Regions from separate parts of the Halomonas sp. 141 genome, predicted to be linked through region 2. Evidence: predicted binding sites of a transcription regulator. Region 2 holds the regulator's gene; the other holds the start of a gene.

Region 1 (7,279 bases), on a different contig from region 2:
TGGTTTACCCAGCGGCGCAAGCTCAGCATCTACCCTCGGGCCCCCGAGCAGGCCAGCGCTGGCGAGCGGCTGTGGAATGCCAGTGGGATAGGCCTGGTCAGTCTCGACGAGAACGGTCGTCCCACCGATATTCGTCAGTTGGATGCCCGCGGTGGCGACGCGGTGTTTCCGCCGCCGGACATCCCCGGCATGAAGGGGTCAACCGATGGTTCGTCATGAAAATGTCATGTAAATGACGCACGCTTGCTGCCCTGGCACCTTCCTGATGGAGTTGACAAGTCATAGGGATCGTTGACGTTTGACAGGGCAGCAGGCACATGACCGCACAAGAAACTCAGTGGCTTAACCAGATTATCGCGGCAGAAGAGCTGCACGTACTTTTTCAGCCCATTGTCGATGCCAATCAGCAGGCCATTTATGGCTACGAAGCGCTGATTCGTGGCCCCAGCACCTCTCCGTTGCATTCACCGCTAAGGCTGTTCGACGTGGCGACCCAGGCCGGGCTGCTGGTGGAGCTGGACCTGCTTTGCCGACGGCTCGCCATTCGCCGTTTTGCCGAACTCGCACTCCCTGGGCTGCTGTTCCTCAACGTCATGCCGCTGACCATCGTCGAGCGTGATTTCCGCGAGGGGCTGACGCTGGGCTTCATTCAGGAGAGTGGCCTGCCGCCTGAGCGGGTGGTGATCGAGCTGACCGAGCACGTGCCCATCCACGATTACGACCTGATGCGCCAGGCGGTGGCCCACTACCGCGACATGGGGTTTCAGGTGGCCCTGGATGACCTGGGGGCCGGTCACTCCAGCCTGCGCCACTGGGCGGAGCTGCGCCCGGATTTCGTCAAGCTGGACCGCCATTTCATTTCCGGCATCGATCAGGAGCCCGCCAAGCGGGAGTTTCTGCGCTCGATACTGGACGTCGCCAAAAGCCTCGACTGCCAGCTCATCGCAGAAGGGGTCGAAACCGCGGCAGAGCACCTGTGCCTGTGGGAGCTGGACCGTGGATTGGCGCTGTTGCAGGGCTTCTACTTCGCACGTCCCAGCGTTCAGCCGCCTGTTCAGCTCAATACGCTGCTGCCCGCCACCACGCAATTGAAAACCCCCGCCGGGCGTACGGCGCATACCGTCCTGCGCAGCGTGGAGGCCGTGGCGCCCAGTGTGTCAGTGCCCACATTGGCGGAACGGTTTCGTGAAACGCCGCATCTGCGCTGCGTGGCCGTGATCGAACAGGGCGTGCCCATTGCCGTGGTGCGGCGCAACGGGTTCCTGACGCTGTTCACCAACCCTTATAGCCATTCGCTGTACGCCAAGCGCTGCGTGCTGGACATCGCCGATCGCAAGATGCTGGTGGCCGCCGCCGACATGCCCTTGGAAACGCTGAGCCAGCAGCTGACCGACAGCCGCGACATCGAACAGGAGGACTTCGTCATCGTCGATGGCGAAGGGCAGTATCTGGGTATGGGCAATATCGTCGATTTGCTGCGCGAGATCACCGCCATCCAGGTGCGTCAGGCGCGCCATGCCAATCCGCTCACCGGGCTGCCCGGTAACATCCTGATCAATGAAACCCTCACGGCCTATCTGAGCCAGGGCAATGGCTTTGCCGCTGCCTACGTGGGTCTGGATAATTTCAAGGCGTTCAACGATGCCTACGGCTATGCCCGCGGGGACCATGTGATCATCTCGCTGTCGCGGCTGCTGCAGGCTCAGGTGGAAAGCGCGGGGGGCTTCATCGGGCATATCGGTGGCGACGACTTCATGATGCTGTTACCGCTGGAGCACTGGGAGGGCGTGTGCCAGCAGATTCTGGCCTCCTTCGAGGCCATGGCCCCGAGTTTCTACGAAGGAGAGGACCGCCAGAGAGGCGGGCTTTCCATCGAAAGCCGTCAGGGAGGCGTCAGCTTTTTCCCTTTCGTCAGCGTGTCGGTAGCCGTCAAGCCCATCAGTGACCCGGGCCACTGCAAGGCCCTGGACATTGCCAGCCAAATCTCCGAACTCAAGCATCAGGCGAAGAAGATTGCCGGGAACAGCCTGTTCGTGGAACGGCGTGGCTGCTGCGTGGGGCAGTGAGCCGACAGGGCGGCAGTCCGTTCACGCGGGTGTCATGTAGACGTCACGAAGTTGTCATCCGCCAGACTCGCCGCTGTCATCCTGGGGCGTCAGGATACATCCACCTCTTCACTACCCCGTTAGGTGATCCATGCAATCCTCTCGTCTCTCTACCGTGTCACTCTCGCGCACCCTGATCAGCGCTGCCGTTGCCAGTGCCTTCGCTTTCAGTGCGATGAATGCGGCTGCCGATCTCTCTTCACGCTACGTGGACAACGATGGCGACATGGTGGCCGATATCCCCAGCGATGAGTCTCGGTGGGTCGATCCGGACACGCTGGTCTTTGCTTACACGCCGGTTGAAGATCCGGCAGTCTACGCCGACGTATGGGCGGGTTTCCTGGATCACCTGAGCGAAGCGACGGGTAAACGCGTTCAGTTCTTCCCGGTGCAGTCGAATGCTGCCCAGCAGGAAGCGCTGCGCGCTGGCCGTCTGCACGTGGCGGGCTTCAACACCGGTGGCGTACCGGTGGCGGTCAACTGTGGCGGCTTCCGTCCCTTCGCCATCATGGCGGCCGAAGATGGCAGCTACGGTTACGAAATGGAGATCATCACCTACCCCGGTAGCGGTATCGACGGCATGGAAGACCTGCAGGGTCGTCAGTTGGCCTTCACTTCCGAAACGTCCAACTCGGGCTTCCGCGCACCGTCCGCGCTGCTGCGCTCCGAGTACGGTCTGGAAGCCGGTGATGACTTCGAAACGGCTTTCTCCGGCTCCCACGACAACTCCATCCTGGGCGTCATCAACAAGGATTACGATGCGGCGGCCATTGCCAACTCCGTTGCCCATCGCATGCTGTCACGGGGTGTCATCAACGAGGGCGATTACGAGGTGATCTACACCTCCGAAACCTTCCCCACCACGGCATACGGCACCGCCCACAACCTGACGCCCGAACTGCAGCAGCAGATTCAGGATGCGTTCTTCAGCTACGACTGGGAAGGCACCGCCCTGCAGGCGGAGTTCGAGAACTCTGGCGAAGCGCAGTTCATCCCCATCAGCTATGAAGAGCACTGGTCGGTCATCCGCACCATTGCCGATGCCAATGGCGTCACTTACGACTGCGATTGATTCCAGCGCTGCGTGACCCTGTCGGCCAGGAGGGCAACCTTCTGGCCGACGCGTTATGGAGTCGAGTCAGCTGTTTTCGAAAAAGCTGTTTTTGAATCAATTGTCTTTGAATCGATGTTCTACACAAGCGTTTTGAGCGACAAGCAAACGAGGCACTCCCCATGTTGACACTCACTGGCGTTGGCAAGCGTTACCCGACGGGCGACCGCGCGCTGACCGATATTCACCTATCGCTGCCCAAAGGCCAAGTGATGGCGCTGATTGGGCCATCGGGTGCAGGCAAAAGTACCCTGATCCGCTGCGTCAATCGTCTGGTGGAGCCCAGCCAGGGCAGTATCCGCCTGGAAGAGACCGAACTGACCAAGCTGTCGGGCAGCCGCCTGCGTCACGCACGTCGCTCCATGGGCATGATTTTTCAGGAATATGCCCTGGTCGACCGGCTGACCGTCATGGAAAACGTGCTGTCGGGCCAGCTGGGCTATGTCGGCTTCTGGCGCAGCTTCTTGCGCCGCTACCCCCAGGAAGCCGTTGCTGAAGCATTTCGCCTGTTGGAGCGGGTGGGCTTGCCCCATGCCATCGACAAGCGCGCCGACGCGCTGTCGGGTGGCCAGCGCCAGCGTGTCGGCATCGCCCGCGCACTGCTGCAAAGCCCCAAGTTATTGCTGGTGGATGAGCCCACCGCCAGCCTGGACCCCAAAACCTCGCGCCAGATCATGCGTCTGATTCGCGAGCTGTGCGCCGAGCGCGAGCTGGCTGCCATCATCAACATTCATGACGTGGCTCTGGCGCAGCAGTTTGCCGACCGCATTGTGGGCCTGCGTGCCGGACAAATCGTCTTCGACGGCAAGCCCAGCGAACTCACCAGCGAGATCCTCACCACCATCTATGGGGAAGAGGACTGGGACACCACGCCCGAGCCCGCCTACGAAGAAGATGAGCCATCGCAGGTAGCCCTTGCGCCCACATCGGCAGCGCCCACGTCGGCAGCCAAAGCACACCATGACGCGCGGCCGCTCGCCCAGGTCGCCAGTGGAGGCGCGCTATGAGCACGGCAGACGCCACGGCGCGCCAGCAAGCTGCGCGCCAGGGTCAGTGGCGGCGTTTGCCGCTGATCGAAAACCCACGGCTGCGCTGGGGCCTGGCCATCGGTGTGGTGGTGTATCTGGTGCTGGCGCTGTCGTCGGTGCAGGTCAACTGGGCGCGGGTGGCGGAAGGCTCCGGCCGAGCGCTCAACTTTCTAGGGGCTTTTTTGCAGCCCGATTTCCTCAGTCGCCAGAACGACATCATCGCCGGGCTGATGGAAAGCCTGACCATGACGCTGACCTCCACCGTGATCGGCGTCTTGCTGGCGATCCCGGTAGGCCTGGGCGCGGCACGCAACATTGCCCCGCTGCCCATCTATACCCTGTGCCGCGCCATCATTGCCATCTCGCGGACGTTTCAGGAGATCATCATCGCCATTCTGTTCGTGGTGATGTTCGGCTTCGGGCCGTTTGCGGGCATGCTGACGCTGGCCTTCGCCACCATCGGTTTCATGGCCAAGCTGTTGGCAGAAGATATCGAGGACCTGGACTGGAAACAGGTCGAAGCCGTGCGTGCCACGGGGGCAAGCTGGTGGCAAACCATGAACCATGCGGTGCAGCCGCAGGTGATGCCGCGCTTGATCGGGCTCTCCATGTACCGTCTGGACATCAATTTCCGTGAATCGTCGGTGATCGGCATCGTCGGCGCGGGGGGCATTGGCGCCACGCTGAACACCTCGCTGAGCCGTTACGAATACGGCACGTCGGCGGCGATCCTGCTGATCATCATTGCCATCGTGCTGATGAGTGAATACGCCTCCAGCCATGTGCGCCGCTGGACCCAGTAGCGCTGCGATGCTTTAACCCGTAAAGGAAATTTCCATGCCTGTTTCGAGTTCCCCTCAAGGCGTGCCGCAGTGGCAGCGGCGCACCACCCGTGCCCAGTGGCTCCAGTATGTGGCCTGGCTGGCAGGTGTCTGCCTTTTCCTGCTCTGCTGGAAAGTGATCTCCGACAACACCATGTGGGTGTTCGTGGAGGATGCTGGCCGCCAGGGCAGTGACCTGATCAACCGCATGATGCCGCCCCGCTGGGAGTATGCCAGCGTCCTCTGGAAGCCCATGTGGGACACCCTCAACATCGCCACGCTAGGCACCGCGCTGGGCATCGTCATGGCGTTCCCGGTAGCTTTTCTGGCGGCTCGCAACACGACGCCCCACCCGCTGGTGCGCAGCCTGGCGTTGACCATCATCGTTTCGTCACGCTCCATCAACTCGCTGATCTGGGCGATGCTGCTGGTGACCATTCTCGGCCCCGGCGTGCTGGCGGGCATCATTGCCATTGCGCTACGCTCCATTGGGTTCGTGGGCAAGCTGCTCTATGAAGCCATCGAAGAGATCCACCCCACGCCCGTCGAGGCCATCAGCGCTACCGGGGCGAGCCGCCTGCAGGTGATGAACTACGGCGTGTTGCCCCAGGTGATGCCCGCGTTCGCCGGTATCAGCGTGTACCGCTGGGATATCAACATTCGTGAGTCCACGGTGCTGGGGCTGGTGGGCGCAGGCGGCATCGGGCTGCAGCTCAACGCCTCGATCAACAGCCTGGCCTGGAATCAGGTCAGCGTCATCTTCGTGCTGATCTTTGCCACCGTGCTGGTGTCCGAGTGGGTCTCTGCCCGCGTGCGCCACGCCATCATCTGACCGGGAGATACCATGCGCTTTCCTGATGCCGACATCATGACCATCGACCTGATGCGCCACGGTGAGCCACTGGGTGGCCGCATGCTGCGCGGCAGCACCGACCACCCCCTCAGCGAAACCGGTTGGCAGCAGGCCACGGCGGCCGTGATGCGTCACACGGTCGATGGCAGGCCGCCGTTCGATGCCATCGTCAGCTCCCCCCTGGCGCGTTGCCATGAGTTTGCCTTGTGGTTGGGGGAGGAGTTCGACCTGCCCGTGCAAGTGGACGATGACCTGGCCGAGCTCTATCTGGGACGCTGGGAAGGCAAGACCCATGACCAGGTGTTTGCCGAGGAGGGGCACGCGCTGATGAACGCCTTCTGGCACGATCCCACCACGGCAGCGCCGCCGGAAGGGGAAAGCCTGGCGGCGCTGGATGCCCGGGTGAGTGAAGCGTGGCAGCGCCTGCTGAGCCGCCCGCCGGGCAAGCACGTGCTGGTGGTGGCGCATCTATTCGTCTGCAACGCGCTGCTGCGTCAGGTGATTGCCCAGCCGCTGACCCACGGGCTGGTGATGGACCTGCCTTACGCCGCCATGAGTCGACTACGCCACGAGCGCCATGCGCTGGGCGAAACGACCTTCGTGGAGTGGATCGGGCGCTGAGATGCGTTGCCTGATACGCCCTGACGGATGCTCTTCCGTATAGGCGGCTAGCGGGCACGCGTGACCTGGGCCATGATAGAGACACCCTATCGAGGCTTCTCAGGAGTGCCCCATGCCGTTTGCCCGCGTTTATTCCCTCCTGTCTCTGGCCCTGCTGTTAGTACTGGCCGGTTGTGCCAGCAAGGACGTGGCTCCCCCCGCCAAGCCGCCCGTGCAAGGGGGCATGTCACTGGAGCGTGCGCTGATTCTCTCTTACGCCCAGCAATCCATCGGCATTCCTTACCGCTTTGGCGGCAACTCACCGGATGGTCTGGACTGCTCTGGCCTGGTCGAAATGACCTACCGCGCAGCCGGATTACGTGTGCCCCGCACGGCGGACGGCCAGTACCGTGCTCTGCCACGGGTCGATACCCCCCGCCCAGGCGATCTGCTTTTCTTTGGCGAGGGCAGCAAGGCCACCCACGTGGGCATTTATGGCGGTAATCGTCAGATGATCCATGCCCCGGGCAGTGGCCGTGCCGTGGTCAGCGTTCCGCTGGATATCGACTACTGGCAGCAGCGCTTTCTGGGGGCGGCTTCAATGGCGCCTTGATTGGCGAGCCTGATGTACGTCAAGGTTTTCTTCTGAGGCCGCTATACACTCGCCGTGTTTTACTCATCCGCACTTAACCTGGTTTAAGGAAACGCTGCATAAATCCCGTCGGAGCTGCCTCATAGCCACCGACGAGGTAAAATCTGAC
Region 2 (7,279 bases):
ATGCAGGTCGTTCGCGAAGACGAATCGGTGGACGACGAATACGGCAGCGCCATGCGCTCGCTGATGACCTTCATGATGGAAGACTCGCGCTCCATCAGCTCGGTGTTGAGCATCATGTGGGTGCTGCGCGCCCTGGAGCGGGTGGGCGACCACGCCAATAACCTGGCGGAATACGTGGTGTACCTGGTGAAAGGCCTGGATATTCGCCACAGTGACCCAGACACCCTGGAACAGAAGGTCATGAAAAAATCTTGACCTGGCCGTCAAACCCTCCTGCAATACGCCCAGACCATTGTCTGGGCGTTTTTTTAGGGAGTAATGTCGCGTGAATGCACTCAACGCATTGGGGCAAGGCACCCGCCTGGTGTATCAGCCCGGGCTAAGGCGCTATGTTTTTCTACCCATTCTGGTCAATCTGCTCGTGTATACGGGTATGGTTTACGTGCTCTTCACACGCTTTTCGGGCTGGCTGGAGAGCAGCATGGCCATGGTGCCTGGCTGGCTGGAGTGGTTGTCGTGGCTGATCTGGCCGCTATTCTTCATCAGCTTGCTGGTGGTGATCTTTTTTAGCTTCACCCTGGTGACTCACCTGATCGCAGCGCCTTTCTATGGGTTTCTGGCGGCTCAGGTAGAGCGCCAGGCCACCGGGCGTGAGCCTCTGGATGACCGAGGGCTGGCCAAAACGGCGCTGGACGCCGTGGGTCGAGAGCTGGTCAAGCTGAGCTATATTCTGCCGCGCATGGCCGTATTGTTCCTGTTCAGCTGGATTCCCGGCTTGAACGTCTTCGCGCCTCCCTTATGGGCGCTCTTTTCTGCCTGGGTCATGGCCATTACCTATCTGGACTACCCGATGGATAACAACAAAGTGTCGTTCAAGGACATGCGCAGCAGGCTTTCACGGCGCTGGTGGCCGAGCATGACATATGGCGGGCTGGTCATGCTCATCACCTGGATCCCCTTGGCCAACCTGTTCCTGATTCCAGGCGCCGTCGCAGGCGCAGTCCTCATGTGGGACCGCCACTATCGTGGCACACTGGACACGCGGGATAAGGCGGCAGGCTCGGCGCTCTGAATCAGAGCCATTCATCACAGGGCCGCCCATATAGCAGGCACAAAAAATTAGACCCCGCTAGGCGGGGTCTCGACCACTCTTACTTATGAACGATACTGACTGCTGGCTTCCTCTCCGTTTGCGGGACTCCAACCTTGGAATTTACCCTGACCAGTGTCTTGACCGTTTTCTGATTCATCCTTGAATCGGTGAGCATCCTTGCTATGGGACATCCTTGCCCTCAGTTTGCTCACTCCTAAGCGTAAGAGTTTTTTTCAGCTTTGCAAAGAATTGTTACGTTTAGCTGCCGCTATTTTCTTCTACCACATCTTCCGGAGTGTACTCGGCACCGCCGCTCATGTTGGTAGACTCTGGCTCATCCACGACGTCGGGACCTTGTGTGCCGTGATCAGTGGTCAGGTCTTCTGTGTCGTAGCTACCGGGCTCAGCCGTACCAGACTGTGTGTTCATGGGCTCATCTTCGACGGTTACATCCTGATTCTGGTCGATGGATGAGTGATCCGTGGTGTCTGCAAATGCCAGTGGACTTGCCATCAGGCCAAAAGAAACACCTAAAATACCAGCTTTCTTGAGTAGTTCCTTGGACATCATATTCCGCCTCCTCGATCGCTGTTAATACCGCATAGTTAAGGAAGAGTGACTTCATGTCTTACCAGTTCCTGCGGTAATCTTCCTTACTCAAAATATTGCATGCGCTATGCCACACATGCCAGAAAAATTAAAAATCCATAAATTTCAAAAACTTATTAAAAAAACAAAGAGGCGAACAAGGCCGCTGAGAAGCAATGAACAGGCGCTTTGAGTGGTTAAAAATGACACATGAGTGAGGTGTGACCAGAGTTCTATGCCAATATGGCACACTTATACAGGTGTTATGCAAAAGAAGGGGGTTCAGTGAAGTCGAGCCTTCAAGCAGGCCCGGTAACGCGTCTGGCAGGAAACACACAGCGAAAGGCAGCTCCCTCGCCCGGGTGTGATTCAACATTGAGTTGGGCCTCGTGGCGCAGCAGCACGTGCTTCACGATGGCCAGGCCCAGACCCGTCCCTCCTGTTGCCGTACTGCGCCCTTTATCCACTCGATAGAAGCGCTCGGTCAGGCGGGGGATATGCACCGGATCAATGCCATCGCCATCGTCCTCGACCTCGATACACCCGTTGCCGTTGGCGGCCACCGACCAGCGCAGCGTGATCTGGCTGCCTTCCGGGGTATAGCGCACGGCATTGAAGGCTAGATTGGAAATGGCGCTGCGCAGCTCCTGCTCGCTGCCGATCAAGCCAGCGTCGCTCTCTAGAATGACCTGCACACTGTGCTGCTGCCTCGAGAGCGCCAGAGCGTCTCGGCGAATGCTGTCGAGCATGGGGCCTACGGCCAGCGTCTGGTGATCGTCGCCGCCCTGGTCGATTTCCAGCCGTGACAGCAGCAGCAGGTCATTGACCAGGTTCTGCATCCGCCGCGTCTGCTCCTCCATCTGTACAATTCCTTTACCCAAGCGGGGAGGCAGCAGCTCCTTGAGGTCGCCGTAGGTTTCCAGGTAGCCCGACAGCACGGTCAGCGGAGTGCGCAGTTCATGGGAGACGTTGGCGACGAAGTCACGCCGCATCTGCTCCAGGCGGTGTAGACGCGTAATATCACGGGCCATGACCAGCCGCTCGTCATCGCCGTAGAGGGTGATCTGATACTGGAGGATACGCCGCTCGTCGATCGGCGAGGTCAGCGTCAGCGGCTCGCTGTAATCGCGGGCATTGAAGTAGCTGATGAAGCGAGGGTCGCGCAGCAGGTTGGTGATGTGCTGGCCACGGTCGTGGGCGGTTTGCAGCCCCAGCATGTCGGTGGCCGCGCTGTTCCACCACTCCAGGTCGCCGTGGCGGTCCAGCATCACCACGCTATCGCGCATGGCTTCGGAGGACTCCTGAATTCTCGCCAGCGTTGCCCGTAAACGGCTTTGGGTAATGCGCTGGCTTTTCTGGTAGCGATAGAGGCGGTCGAACAGCTCTCCCCACATGCCCTTGGCCGCCGGAGGCTCATCGTGGGGGTGGAGCGTCAGCCAAAGGAAGAGCGCCCGAAACTGACGCAGATGATAGACCAGACAAAACAGCAGCCCCGCCGCCAGCCCGACGCCAGGGTAATCCACCAGCCATCCCAGGCAGAGGCCCAACAGGGCCAGCCAGATGATGCGCCAGATCTCACGGCTCCACAGGCGCACGCTTACACTCGCGCAGAGAACCGGTACCCGGTACCGCGCACCGTTTGAATCAGATTTTGATGAGGCTCGCCCAGCGCTTTACGAAGACGACGAATATGCACGTCCACGGTGCGCTCTTCCACGTAGACATTGCCACCCCATACCTGGTCAAGCAATTGGCTGCGCGTGTAGGCGCGCTCCTGATGGGTCATGAAAAACTGCAGCAGACGATACTCGGTAGGCCCCATTTCCAGCGCCTTGCCATGGGCGCTGACCCGGTGGCTCACCGGGTCCAACAGCAGACCATTGATTTCGATGGGGTCTTCTACGCCACGCGGCGTGGCCCGACGCAGCACGGCCTTCAGGCGGGCCACCAGCTCACGGGGGGAAAAGGGCTTGGTGATATAGTCGTCGGCACCCGCTTCCAGGCCCTGGATCTTGTTGTCCTCTTCGCCCTTGGCCGTCAGCATGATGATCGGCAGCTCGGCGGTGGCTTCTTCGCGCTTCAACCGACGGGCCAGCTCGATGCCGCTGGTGCCCGGCATCATCCAGTCCAGCAGCAACAGGTCGGGCTGGTGATCGACGACCATGGCGTGGGCATCCTGGGCGTTGTCCGCTTCAAGCACGCGATAGTCAGCCATCTCCAGCGCCACGGCGATCATTTCGCGGATCGGCGCCTCATCATCGACGATCAGTACGGTCTTGGCGGTCATTCCAGGGCCTCACGGTGCTCTATTCAGGAAGGTTCAATGACATGCGTGTGACGATAACACCATGACTTGATGACAGTTCCATGACACCCAGTCAATTTAGCCCGCTACCGGCCACCAGCTCAAGGCAATACCTGCAAAGACCAGCAGACCCGACCAGTGGTTATTCAGAAAGGCCTGAAAGCAGCGGTCACGATCGCGCCCGGCGATCAACCGCTGCTGGTACACGAACGTCGCCGCCATGCCCAGCAACCCCAGCCAGAAAAAGCCTCCCAGCCCGACGCGCAGCGCGACCCAGCTCAGCAGCATCAGCACGCTTGCCTGCAGCACTCCGATGATCAGCCGGTCAGCACGGCCAAACAGCACGGCGGTCGACTTGATGCCGATTTTCAGGTCGTCGTCACGGTCGACCATGGCGTACTGGGTATCGTAGGCAACGGTCCACAGCAGGTTGGCACTGAACAGCAGCCAGGCTTCCAGAGGCACGTGGCCCAATACCGCGCCAAACGCCATGGGAATGGCCCAGGAAAAGGCCGCGCCCAGCACCACCTGCGGGAAGTGGGTGTAGCGCTTCATGAACGGATACACGAAAGCCAGCAGCACGCCGCCCACCGACAGCAGCACGGTGAACCAGTTGGTCAGCAGCACCAGGATGAAGGCAGCGGCGACCAGCGCCACGAACAGCAGCTGGGCTTCGGTTTCGCTGATGCGCCCCGTGGCCATGGGGCGCTGGCGAGTACGCTTGACGTGGCCATCCACATGGCGGTCGGCATAGTCGTTCACCACGCAGCCCGCAGCCCGCATCACGTAGACACCGGCAATGAAGATGATCAGCACAGAGCGGCCCGGTACCCCTTCTGCAGCCACCCACAGCGCCCAGAGCGTCGGCCACATGAGCAGCCAGGTACCAATGGGCCGATCCAGGCGCATCAGCTGAATAAAGTCTGCCAGCCGGGCCCAACCCGTTGGCCGCAATAGAGAACGGTCCATGCTCATGCTTACCTCGTGAAAGAAACTCCAGAATAGCCTAGCGCGAGGGCAGGCTCAGCGCATCGGCCATGGTCGATAAAAAATACTCTTGAACCAGCAGCGACAACCCCGCGTGCTGAAAGACCGAGCGACGCCCCCACTGGCTACGCCCCTTGGCGGGGGCACCCCACGCCGTGAAGCGCGGGAGCGACACCGTGGCCTGCAACGGCCCGCGCACCAGGTCCGGCTGCTGAAACAACCAGCTGCCCAGCGAACGCTCGCCCAAGGCCCCCAGGCCTTTGCCCTGCAGCTGCTCCAGCGGTGCCACTGATCGCGCCACCACCCAGGGGGTGCCGTCGATGCACAGCGCCACCTCGCGTAGCCAGGCATGGCGACGTGGAGCGATGCCCAGCGCCATGGCTTCGTCCTGAAACGGCAGGCCAATGGTCTGACGCAGCAGGCGTACGCGGAACTGGCTCGGCGCTCCGGCCGCCATCAGGCGCGCCGTCAGGGAGTCGGTCGAGGCCACCCATTGCCACCAGGCCGCACTCATGGCAGGCCGCGCAGCGGCAACCGGCCGCCAGTGGGGGGGTAGCGAAAACGCAGGGCGTGGCAACTCAACGAGCGTCACCTGAGCCTCCAGAGCAGTCAATTGGAAAGAAGGCTAGTGTAACATGATGGCTTGGCAGGCTTTTGTTCCTTACCCCCGGATAACGATATGCCCGATTCACACTTGAGCGAATCCCCACATGCCGAGCTGGTCATTGTCGGCACTGGCATGGCCGGTATTGGCCTGGCGCGAGCGCTGCGCCGCCAGGGAGATTCTCGCACCATCGCGCTGGTTAGCGCCGACCGTGGCGAAGAGTACAGCAAACCGCTGCTGTCCACGGGCTTCGCCAAGCGGTTGAGCCCCGAAAAGCTGGCGCAGCGCAGCGCAGAAGCGCTCGCCGACGAACTGAATGCCCAGCTCATGGCCCACACGCAAGTCGTCGAACTGGCGTTGGAACACCAGATGCTGCGCCTGGACAACGGCACCCTGCTCCGCTACGAGCACCTGGTGCTCGCCACCGGCGCGGCCCCGCGCACACCGTTCCAGATACCCGATGCGCTGAAAGGGCGCTGTTTCACGGTCAACGACCTGGATGACTACCGCCGCCTGTATGCAGCGCTCGCCCAGCCAAGCCGAGTGGCGATCATTGGCGCGGGCCTGGTGGGCTGCGAATTCGCCAACGACCTCCATGCGGGCGGCCACCACGTCACCCTGGTGGCGCCAGAGAGCACCCCGCTGCCGCGCCTGCTGCCCGATCCGCTGGGCCATGCCTTGGCCGAAACCTTTCGAACGGCAGGCATGCAACTGGCACTGGGGCGCACGCTGGACAGCCTATCCATGAATGCCGACCGCGACCTGGTACTGCAGCTCGACAGCGGCGAGCGCCATACGGTGGACATCGTCCTGTTGGCCACGGGACTGGCGCCCCGCACGGCGCTGGCCGAGGCCGCCGGACTCGCGGTCAGCGCCCGCGGTATCGAGGTGGACCGGCTGCTTCGCACTCGCCAGCCGAACGTGTACGCATTGGGCGACGTGGCCTGCATCGACGGCGTGAACGCCATGTACGTCCAGCCGCTGCAAGCCAGTGCCAAAGCGCTGGCGGCCACGCTGGGCGGCTCACCCACCCCGGTAAGCTTCGGCGCCTGGCCGATCATCGTCAAAACGCCTCTGCTCCCGGTGGTAGCCTACCCGCCAGTGGGCACACCGCAGCACTGGCGAGTGGAAGGCCATGGGCAGGATTTAACGGCGCTGGCGGAAGATAAAGACGGTCGTTTGATTGGTTTTGCGTTGACAGGGGGCTGCGTGAGAAGGAAAGTGGAGCTTTCCAGAGCTGTCCCTGCCCTGCTAGGCTGATTTTCGCCGCCTTCACGACTAGGCTGAATAAGCCCTGCCGGGGTGGGTTACCAACAACATTGACGTTTGTTTTTCACAAGGGAGATTCCTTCATGCGCAAACCTGAACTCGCCGCTGCCATCGCCGAGAGTGCTGACCTGTCCAAGGACAAGGCAGGCCAGGTCCTGAATGTCATTCTGGACGAAATCACCAACAGCGTGGCCAAAGGCGAAGACGTCACACTGATTGGCTTTGGCACCTTCACCGTACGCGAGCGCGCCGCCCGTACCGGCAAAAACCCGCAGACCGGCGCACCGCTACAGATTCCGGCCAGCAAGAACGTGGCGTTCAAGCCAGGCAAAGCGCTCAAGGACGCCGTTTCCTAATGAAGCTTTCGCTGACGCTGTGGCTGTTGAGCTTCATGCTCAAGCGCGCCCTGCGCCGCAAGCCGCGCTTTCGTGAG

What was found. The regulator PhoB, encoded in region 2, activates phosphate uptake and scavenging genes when phosphate is short. The targets are predictions, from matches to a motif close to TGTCATANNNNTGTCANA.
Region 1: the regulator PhoB is predicted to act here: its motif matches at 2,097-2,114, upstream of phnD (phosphate/phosphite/phosphonate ABC transporter substrate-binding protein).

The regions. Positions count from the first base shown of each region.
Region 1 is NZ_PINZ01000067.1:2,162-9,440, forward strand. It holds gene CWI66_RS16675 (hypothetical protein) at 1-219, shown strand, start outside; gene CWI66_RS16680 (bifunctional diguanylate cyclase/phosphodiesterase) at 318-2,066, shown strand; gene phnD (phosphate/phosphite/phosphonate ABC transporter substrate-binding protein) at 2,197-3,177, shown strand; gene phnC (phosphonate ABC transporter ATP-binding protein) at 3,339-4,223, shown strand; gene phnE (phosphonate ABC transporter, permease protein PhnE) at 4,220-5,047, shown strand; gene phnE (phosphonate ABC transporter, permease protein PhnE) at 5,082-5,897, shown strand; gene CWI66_RS16705 (histidine phosphatase family protein) at 5,910-6,539, shown strand; gene CWI66_RS16710 (C40 family peptidase) at 6,652-7,131, shown strand.
Region 2 is NZ_PINZ01000063.1:556-7,834, reverse strand. It holds gene phoU (phosphate signaling complex protein PhoU) at 1-255, shown strand, start outside; gene cysZ (sulfate transporter CysZ) at 326-1,072, shown strand; gene CWI66_RS16475 (hypothetical protein) at 1,352-1,663, opposite strand; gene phoR (phosphate regulon sensor histidine kinase PhoR) at 1,981-3,276, opposite strand; gene phoB (phosphate regulon transcriptional regulator PhoB) at 3,279-3,968, opposite strand; gene ubiA (4-hydroxybenzoate octaprenyltransferase) at 4,065-4,955, opposite strand; gene CWI66_RS16455 (chorismate--pyruvate lyase family protein) at 4,993-5,565, opposite strand; gene CWI66_RS16450 (NAD(P)/FAD-dependent oxidoreductase) at 5,653-6,837, shown strand; gene CWI66_RS16445 (HU family DNA-binding protein) at 6,930-7,202, shown strand; gene CWI66_RS16440 (hypothetical protein) at 7,202-7,279, shown strand, end outside.